3 linked regions of the Pseudorhizobium banfieldiae genome follow. The protein of the gene in region 3 binds, or shares a complex with, the protein of the main gene of each other region. Links are inferred from orthologs where the notes say so. Each region holds a gene or a part of one and is shown on either strand. Other genes may lie near its edges.

Region 1 (3,083 bases), 430 kb from region 3 along the record:
ACTCCTCGCGCTTCATCAGCTTGCCGGCTTCGAGAGAGGTACCGGTCGGGGCATAGGCAATGTCCCGGCCCTTGCGCTTCTCGGCAACCACGGCCTTTCGCTCGGCTTCGGAGGGCTCGTACCAGACCATGCCGTCAAGCTTCTTGACGGCCTTCGCATAGGCAACTTCGTAGCTCTGCTGATGGGATGCGAGAGCGGCCATCAAGCCCGGGGGTGTCGACATCGGCGGGCAGGCTGCCGCTGCGTTGAAGGTCGCTGCGCCCTCGACCTGCTGGTTGAAGACGTACTTTTTCTCGCAGACATTCACCTCGGGGGGACGCTTCGTCACCTCGAAGTTGTCGTAGCCGGTCTTCAGCATCTGCCAGAAGTCGTAGTGCTCGCTGCCACGGTGGCGGGCCATGTTTTCCGCCGTCATCCGGAAGGGAAAGGCCTGCAGTTGCACGGCGGACTGACCACCCTTGAAGGCGTCGCGCGCAAAGGCATAGATTTCCAGAACCTGCTCGTCGGTCATCGAATAGCATCCGGACGAGGAGCAGGCGCCGTGGATCATCAGGTTGGAACCGGTCCGGCCGTTGACCTGGTCATAACGGTTCGGGAAGCCGGTATTGATGGCGAGGAAGTACTTGGAGTTTGGATTGAGATGCGCCGGCGTCAGGTTGTAGAAGCCTTCGGGTGCCTGCCTGTCGCCTTCCTTCTTCTTCGGGCCCAGCTTTCCCGACCACGCGCAGATCTGGTAGCTCGAGATCATGTCGAAGCGGTTGTCGGCTTTCGCCTTCCAGACCTCCAGGACACCTTCTTCCTTGAAGATGCGGATCATGATCGGCGACGTGCGCGGCATGTTCTTCTTCTGCATCTCAGCGACAATGCGCGAGGGCAGGGGGTGCTCGACCTTGTTCTTGATCTTGGACACGTCGACGGAGTCGAGAGTATCATTGCAGCCTGCAAGGGCAGTCGCGAGTGCGAGAGCGAGAGCGATGTTTTTCAGGCGCATCGGCATAGGACCACGTGACTGTGTATTGCGGACATAAGTATCTGCGTAACAGCAGCGATAATGAAGCGGTAATCTTTACATCTTCTTAACCGCTCGTCCCCGTCTGTATAGCAAAACTGCGGCTAAGTGCCACCCTGATCAGCAATGTGGCCAAATTGAGCTAAGACTGCACCCTTCAGAGGTTACGGCCGATCTGGAGGAACTTCTGGCGCCGTGCCGCGCGCACCTCGTCGCCCGACAGTTTGCCGAGTTCCGCCAAGGCCTCTTCAATGACATTCCCGGTAGCCGTGATAACCGTTTGCGGATCCCTGTGAGCGCCGCCGACGGGCTCGGGGATGATGTCGTCGATGATGCCTAGCTCCTTCAGGTCTTCCGCCGTGATCCGCATATTGGTGGCGGCTTCCTTGGCACGGGTCGAATCCCGCCACAGGATGGATGCCGCACCTTCGGGCGAAATCACCGAATAGATCGCGTTCTGGAGCATGTAGACGCGATTGCCTGTCGCAATGGCGATGGCTCCGCCGGAACCGCCCTCGCCGATGACGACCGAGACCATGGGAACGCGCACTGCAAGACACATTTCAGTGGAACGGGCGATTGCTTCCGCTTGTCCACGTTCCTCCGCCCCGACACCCGGATAGGCGCCTGCGGTGTCAACCAGCGAGATGATCGGCAAACCGAAGCGGTCGGCCATTTCCATGACGCGGATCGCCTTGCGATAGCCTTCCGGACGAGGGCTGCCGAAATTGTGCTTGAGGCGGCTCTTCGTGTCGTGGCCCTTTTCCTGGCCGATCACCGCGACAGGCTGTCCGCGAAAGCGTGCGAGACCGGCCTGGATCGCCGCATCCTCGCCGAAACCTCGGTCGCCCGCGAGCGGTGTGAAGTCGGTCAGCAGATGCGACGCATAATCGACGAAATGCGGGCGCTGGGGATGACGCGCTACCTGGGTCTTCTGCCAGGCGTTCAGCTTTGAATAGATCTCTTCGGTCGCTTCGCGAACGCGTCCTTCAAGTCTCGCGATCTCTTCGGATGTGTCGATGCTCTCGTCTTCAGCGGCAAGCTTCTTCAGTTCGTGGATCTTCCCCTCGAGGTCTGAGATAGGCTTTTCGAAGTCGAGATAAGTCTGCATGAGATCCGTGTTCCGATCATTCTGGCTTGGCGGCGGCCTTCTATTCCCGGTTTTCGCCGGTTTTTGCAAGGGGGTGGTGCGTCTGCACCAACTGCCTCAGCCGTTCTTCGAGCACATGAGTGTATATCTGTGTGGTGGAAATGTCGGAGTGACCGAGCAGTTCCTGAACGATGCGCAGGTCCGCTCCGTGCTGCAGGAGGTGGCTCGCGAACGCGTGGCGCATGACGTGCGGTGAAATTGCGGCGGCTCTAAGTCCGGCGCGTGCGGCAATCGCCTTCAGGTCGCGGGCAAAGACCTGGCGCGGCAGGTACCCGTCCTTTCCTGGCGAAGGGAAAAGCCAAGGGTTGTCGCCTGCTTCCGCCAGTTCCGCCTGCCGGGCCTGCCCGTATCGCTGCAGGACGTGGATCGCGGATTTCGAAAGCGGGACGAGCCGTTCCTTGTTGCCCTTACCCCGGATAATCAGGAAGCGGCCCTCCTGGCTGAGGACGCGGGCGGGCAGGGAGACGAGCTCGCTGACGCGCATGCCGGTGGCGTAGAGGAGTTCGAGCAGGGCCAGCATGCGAAGACGGACATACTGGCCCGGCGATGGATCATCCGCCTCTCGTGCCGCCTGCTCCAGAAGACGCGTAACGTCGTCCTCGCTCATGGTTTTCGGCAGCGCCCTGCGTTTCTTTGGGCTGTCCAGGGTGGATGTCGGGTCGTCGCCCCTAAGGCCCTCCGCGTAGAGGAACTTGTAGAACTGCCGCATCGCCGACAACCTGCGCGCCTGGGAGCTGGGGGCAAATCCCTTTTTCCCGAGGTCCGAAAGGTAGGCGCTGAGATCCCTGCTGCCGGCGGTGATGGGGGAGACCTTCTTTGCCGCCAGGAAGGAATGGAGGTCATCGAGGTCCCGCTGATAGGACGCGAGTGTGTTGCCGGCGGCGCCACGCTCTGCGCTCATCATCTCGAGAAAGGCCTCGATGT
Region 2 (3,012 bases), 2.5 Mb from region 3 along the record:
CAACGCCGGCGCCTATACCCACACGTCGGTTGCCTTGCACGATGCCATCAAGGCAATAACGGTGCCCGTGATAGAAGTGCACATTTCCAACGTTCATGCGCGCGAGGAATTCCGTCATCACTCGAGGATCGCGCCGGCATGCAAGGGCGTGATCTGCGGCTTCGGCCCGACCAGCTACATCCTGGCGCTGCACGCCTTGAAAAGCATCACTGACTGACAAGATAACAGAACAATAGGAATTGCCATGTCTGAGAAGAAGAACGGTATCGACAAGGGATTGATCCGCGATCTCGCGAACATCCTCAACGACACCGACCTCACCGAGATCGAAGTCGAGCAGGACGATCTGCGCATCCGTGTCTCCCGCGCATCGGCAACGCATTACGTTCAGGCGCCGATCGCCCACCACGCCCCTGCTCCCGCAGCAGCGCCCGCCGCGGCCGCCGCAGCGCCGGCAGCGGCAGCGCCAGCCGCCCGTGACAACAGCAACGCGGTCATGGCCCCCATGGTCGGCACCGTCTACCTCTCCCCGGCCCCGGGTTCCCGCCCGTTCATCGAAGTCGGTGCGACGGTCAAGGAAGGGCAGACCCTTCTCATCATCGAAGCGATGAAGACCATGAACCAGATTCCCGCCCCGCGCTCCGGCAAGGTGACGGAAATTCTGATCAACGATGCGCAACCGGTCGAATACGGCGAGCCGCTCGTCGTCATCGAATAGGACCGCCAATGATCTCGAAAATCCTCATAGCCAATCGCGGCGAGATTGCGCTTCGCGTCCTGCGCGCGTGCAAGGAACTCGGCATCGCGACCGTCGCAGTCCATTCGACTGCGGACGCCGATGCCATGCATGTACGGCTGGCCGACGAGAGCGTCTGCATCGGCCCAGCGCCGTCGCGTGACAGCTATCTCAACATCCACCAGATCGTCGCGGCCTGCGAAATCACCGGCGCGGACGCCGTTCACCCAGGCTACGGCTTCCTGTCGGAGAACGCCAAGTTCGCCGATATCCTCGAGGCGCATGGCATAACCTTCATCGGACCGACGGCCGAGCATATCCGGCTGATGGGTGACAAGATCACCGCCAAGCAGACGGCAGTCGAACTGGGAATTCCCGTCGTTCCCGGATCGGATGGCGAGGTGACATCGGAGAACGTGCTGGAGACGGCGCGCAAGATCGGGTTTCCGGTGCTGATCAAGGCTACGGCTGGCGGCGGCGGCCGCGGCATGAAGGTGGCCAAGACGGAGGACGATCTTCAGGAGGCCTTCGATACGGCACGCTCGGAAGCCGCAGCCGCTTTCGGTAATCCGGCCGTCTACATGGAGAAGTATCTCGGCAAGCCGCGGCACATCGAAGTGCAGGTCGTTGGTGACGGGGAAGGCAATGCCATCCATCTCGGCGAACGCGACTGCTCGCTGCAGCGCCGCCACCAGAAGGTCTGGGAAGAGGCAAATTCCCCTGCCCTCAACGTCGAGCAGCGGATGAAGATCGGCCAGATCTGCGCCGACGCCATGAAGAAGATGAAATACCGGGGCGCCGGGACCGTCGAGTTCCTCTACGAAAACGGCGAATTCTACTTCATCGAGATGAACACGCGTCTTCAGGTCGAGCATCCGATCACCGAGGCGATCACCAACATCGATCTGGTTCACGAGCAGATTCGTGTCGCTTCCGGTGCCGGCCTTTCGGTGACCCAGGATGAGATAACCTTCTCGGGCCACGCCATCGAGTGCCGCATCAATGCCGAGGATCCGCGCACCTTCGTGCCGTCGCCCGGCACTATCACGCATTTCCACGCCCCCGGTGGGCTCGGCGTGCGCGTCGACTCGGGTGCCTATGCCGGATACAAAATCCCGCCCTATTACGACAGCCTCATCGGCAAGCTTATCGTGCACGGCCGTACCCGGGTGGAGTGCATGATGCGTCTGCGCCGGGTTCTCGACGAGTTTGTCGTGGACGGCGTGAAGACGACCCTCCCCCTTTTCCAGGATCTGGTGTCCAATCAGGATATCGCCAACGGCGACTATGATATCCATTGGCTGGAACACTATCTGGCGCATCACAAGGCGCATTAGGAGGGACATGGTCGGGCGGCGCGGCAGATATTATCCGGCAATCACACCGGATATCCTTCTGCGCGCCTATTCCATCGGCCTTTTTCCGATGGCGGAATCCGCGGACGACCCGGAGATCTTCTGGGTCGAGCCGGAGGTGCGGGGTGTACTCCCCCTCGACCAGTTCCACGTCTCCCACAGCCTTGCCAAGAAGCTGCGCAGGGAACCCTTTGACATCCGCTTCGACAGCGCGTTTGAGCAGGTCATCGAAAAATGCGCCGAGCCTGCCGGAGACCGTCCGAGCACCTGGATCAACGCTACCATCCGCAAGCTCTATTGCGAGCTTCATGCCATGGGCCATGCCCATAGCGTCGAGGCGTTCGAGGGCGCAGAGCTCGTAGGAGGGCTTTACGGCGTATCCCTCGGCTCTGCCTTCTTCGGCGAGAGCATGTTCTCCCGGCAGACGGATGCCTCAAAGATCTGCCTGGTACATCTGGTCGAGCGACTGAAGGCGGGAGGCTTCACGCTGCTCGACACCCAGTTCACCACCGAGCATCTCAAGACCTTCGGCGCCATCGACATCCCGAAGGACAATTACCTGGAGAAGCTGAAGAATGCGGTGGAGTCGCCGCATCTGAAATTCTAGGTTCAGTTCGTGGCTTCCGGAGCCGGAACGTCCGATTCCTGCTTGCAGCCGGTCAACCAGACGTCATAGATCGGATGCTCCACGGCGTTGAGGCCCGGGCTGTCTGCGAACATCCAGCCGGTGAATATCCGCCGGATCTTGCGGTCGAGCGTGATCTCGTCCACTTCGATGAAGCCGTCCACCCTTTGCGCTTCCGTCTCGTCGCGCGAATAGCAGACCTTCGGCGTTACCTGCAGCGCGCCATACTGGACCGTTTCATCGATATAGACGTCAAAGGTTGTGATGCGACCGGTGATCTTGTCAATGCCAGCGAA
Region 3 (3,113 bases):
CCTGCCATCGCCTCGGCGATGACCTCGCCGGCACCGGGGTTATGGCCACCATCAACCCAGATTTCCGCATCCTTCGGCGCCAGTTCCAGGAGGCGGCCTTCTGTGAGCCTTTGCAGGCGGCCCGGCCACTCGACAGTCGCCATGGCCTTCTCGATCATCGCATCCGTCAGTGCAAAACCAGCTGCCTTTACCGCGCGAATGGCGGCTGCTGCATTGGCGATCTGATGGCGCCCCGGCAACCGCGGCAGCGGCAGGTCGGCGAGACCAAACTCATCCTGGTAGATCAGGCGACCGAACTCTTCATGGGCTGAGAAGTCCTGCCCGTAGACAGCCATGGGACAGGAAAGCCGTTCGGCGCTCTCGACCAGCACGTCCAGCGCCGGGCTGTATTCCTGTTTGCCGATCACGACCGGACAGCCGCGCTTCATGATGCCGGCCTTCTCCGCAGCGATGAGTTCGACCCGATCTCCCAGATAGGGTTGATGATCGAGAGAGATGGGCATGATCACCGAAACCGCCGGTCTCTCGACGACGTTGGTGGCGTCGAAGCGACCGCCGAGACCAACTTCGAGAATGACGGCATCGGCCGGTTGCTCGGAGAAGAGCAGGAAGGTCACCGCGGTCAGAATCTCAAAAACGGTGATGGTCTGGCCGGCATTGGCGGCCGCCACCCGCCGCAGGGCTTCGGCGAACATGTCGTCTTCGACGATTCGCGACCGGCCGCCCTTGACGCCGATTCGATAGCGCTCATGCCAGTTGACGAGGTGCGGAGAGGTGTGGACATGGACGGCAAGACCGACCGCCTCCAGCAGCGCGGAGCAGAAGGCCGTTGCTGAACCCTTGCCGTTCGTTCCAGCGATATGGATCACCGGCGGCAGCTTGCGGTGCGGGCTATCCAGCGCCTCCAGAAGCCGCCTGATCCTGTCCAGCGACAGGTCGAAACCCTTCGGGTGAAGGGCCATCAGCTTCTCGATCTCCTGCTCGGCCGCGCTGACGGCGGGAATATTCATTGCACTCATCCCGCCGATCCAGCGTCTCTATGGACTCAGGCGCTCGCTGCCACGGGGGCAAGCGCCAGGACTTCAGCCGAATCATCGTTGGCTGCGGGCGTCTTCATCAGGATCTTCAGAAGCGTGGCAAGCGTATCCGGCAGATCATGGCGGTTGACGACCATGTCTACCATGCCGTGCTCCAGCAGGTATTCGGCCGTCTGGAAGCCCTCCGGCAGCTTTTCGCGGAGCGTCTGCTCGATGACGCGCTTGCCGGCAAAGCCGATTTCGGCACCCGGCTCGGCAATATGGATGTCGCCGAGCATGGCGTAGGATGCAGTGACGCCACCGGTGGTGGGGTTGGTCAGCACGACTATGTAAGGCAGGCCGGCTTCCTTCAGCATGTCGACCGCGACTGTGGTCCGCGGCAGCTGCATCAGCGACAGGATGCCTTCCTGCATGCGGGCGCCGCCGGAGGCCGGGAAGATCACCAGCGGGCATTTTTCAGCGACTGCACGCTCGCACGCCTTCACAATCGCCTCGCCCGCTGCCATGCCTAGCGAACCGCCGATGAAGTTGAACTCGTGAACCACCGCGACAAGCTTCACGCCGCGCACCTGGCCGAGGCCGGCGAGGATTGTGTCCTCCTGCTCGGTCTTCAGGCGGCTGTCCTTCAGACGGTCGATGTACTTCTTTGAGTCGCGGAACTTCAGCGGATCCTGGGCAACCTTGGGCTGGGGAAGCGATTCGAAGACGCCGCCATCGAAGAGGTCCGTCAGGCGCGCCTTGGCCGGCATCTTCATGTGATAGCCGGAAGCGGGGATAACCCACTTGTTCTCTTCCAGGTCCTTGTGAAAGACCATCTCACCCGTTTCCGGGCACTTGATCCAGAGGTTGTCCGGAACCTCACGGCGGCCAAGCATGGAATTGATCCGCGGCCGGACGTAGTTGGTGATCCAGTTCACGTGGCTTACTCCTGATAAACTGCGCCCTATGTGGGAAACTATTCGGCGGCGACAAGTCGCGCTGACCGCACGCCGGTTGCAAGGCCGCGAACAAAGGTGGTTACCGATTCCACCGTGTCGGCACTCGCCCGGCCATCCTTGTCGAGCGACGTGGCGACCTGGTTGACGATCGCCGTACCGACCACGACGCCATCCGCCGAGGCACCGATCAGCCGCGCATGCTCGGCTGTCTTGACGCCGAATCCGACGCAGACCGGCAGGTCGGTGGACTTCTTGATACGCTGGACGGCACCCGCAATCTTCGACGGATCAGGCAGAGCAGAGCCGGTAATCCCGGTCATCGAGACATAGTAGACGAAGCCGGAGGTGTTGGTCAGCACCTTCGGAAGGCGCCGGTCGTCGGTGGTCGGTGTCGTCAGGCGAATGAAGTTGATGTCCTTCTTGCGCGCCGGGATGCAGAGCTCATCGTCCATTTCCGCCGGAAGGTCCACGACGATAAGACCGTCGATCCCCGCCTCCAGCGCGTCTTCCAGGAAGCGGTCGACGCCGTAGATGTAGATGGGGTTGTAGTAGCCCATGATGACGATCGGCGTCGTATTGTCGTTTTTGCGGAAATCGCGGGCCATCTGCAGCGTTTTCTTCAGAGAATGGCCATTCTTGAGCGCCCGCTGGCCGGCCAGCTGGATCGCCGGGCCATCGGCCATCGGATCGGAGAATGGCGCGCCGAGTTCGATCACGTCGGCCCCGGCCGCCGGCAGCGCCTTCATGATCGCCAGCGACGTATCATAGTCCGGATCTCCGCCCATGAAATAGGTGACGAGCGCCGGGCGGCCCTCGGCCTTCAGGTCAGCGAATTTCTTGTCCATGCGTGCGGTCATGTCAGAGGCCCATTCCGAGAATCTTGCCGACGGTGAAGATGTCCTTGTCGCCCCTGCCGCAGAGGTTCATTACGATGATCTGGTCCTTGTCCATCTTCGGCGCGCGCTTGATGACTTCCGCGAGCGCATGGCTCGGCTCCAGTGCCGGGATAATGCCTTCGGTGCGGGTCAGCATCTGGAAGGCGGCAAGCGCCTCGTCATCCATGATCGGCACGTATTCAACGCGACCCATGTCCTTCAGCCAGGAATGCTCGGGTCCAATGCCCGGATAATCGAGGCCG

Evidence for each region.
Region 1: the proteins of accD (region 3) and NT26_RS16410 are in contact, whole or in part, in a solved structure (PDB 8UXZ), measured with the Escherichia coli proteins. The link is inferred for Pseudorhizobium banfieldiae from one-to-one orthologs.
Region 2: the proteins of accD (region 3) and accC are in contact, whole or in part, in a solved structure (PDB 8UXZ), measured with the Escherichia coli proteins. The link is inferred for Pseudorhizobium banfieldiae from one-to-one orthologs.

The regions. Positions count from the first base shown.
Region 1 is NZ_FO082820.1:3,365,728-3,368,810, reverse strand. The notes cover bases 144-3,071. They hold NT26_RS16410 (acetyl-CoA carboxylase carboxyltransferase subunit alpha), read right to left. Parts: upstream 2,121-3,071; coding sequence 1,167-2,120; downstream 144-1,166. Other genes in these bases: xerD (site-specific tyrosine recombinase XerD), read right to left, coding at 2,161-3,071; NT26_RS16415 (L,D-transpeptidase family protein), read right to left, coding at 144-991. In the rest of the region: more of NT26_RS16415, read right to left, coding at 1-143; more of xerD, read right to left, coding at 3,072-3,083. UniProt on the Escherichia coli protein: Component of the acetyl coenzyme A carboxylase (ACC) complex. First, biotin carboxylase catalyzes the carboxylation of biotin on its carrier protein (BCCP) and then the CO(2) group is transferred by the carboxyltransferase to acetyl-CoA to form malonyl-CoA.
Region 2 is NZ_FO082820.1:1,319,404-1,322,415, reverse strand. The notes cover bases 43-2,899. They hold accC (acetyl-CoA carboxylase biotin carboxylase subunit), read left to right. Parts: upstream 43-726; coding sequence 727-2,073; downstream 2,074-2,899. Other genes in these bases: NT26_RS06360 (DUF2155 domain-containing protein), read right to left, coding at 2,701-2,899; aat (leucyl/phenylalanyl-tRNA--protein transferase), read left to right, coding at 2,081-2,698; accB (acetyl-CoA carboxylase biotin carboxyl carrier protein), read left to right, coding at 245-718; aroQ (type II 3-dehydroquinate dehydratase), read left to right, coding at 43-217. In the rest of the region: more of aroQ, read left to right, coding at 1-42; more of NT26_RS06360, read right to left, coding at 2,900-3,012. UniProt on the Escherichia coli protein: This protein is a component of the acetyl coenzyme A carboxylase complex; first, biotin carboxylase catalyzes the carboxylation of the carrier protein and then the transcarboxylase transfers the carboxyl group to form malonyl-CoA.
Region 3 is NZ_FO082820.1:3,792,929-3,796,041, reverse strand. Bases 1-2,958 are described here. They hold accD (acetyl-CoA carboxylase, carboxyltransferase subunit beta), read right to left. Parts: upstream 1,955-2,958; coding sequence 1,046-1,954; downstream 1-1,045. Other genes in these bases: trpB (tryptophan synthase subunit beta), read right to left, coding at 2,834-2,958; trpA (tryptophan synthase subunit alpha), read right to left, coding at 1,993-2,832; NT26_RS18360 (bifunctional folylpolyglutamate synthase/dihydrofolate synthase), read right to left, coding at 1-1,019. In the rest of the region: more of trpB, read right to left, coding at 2,959-3,113.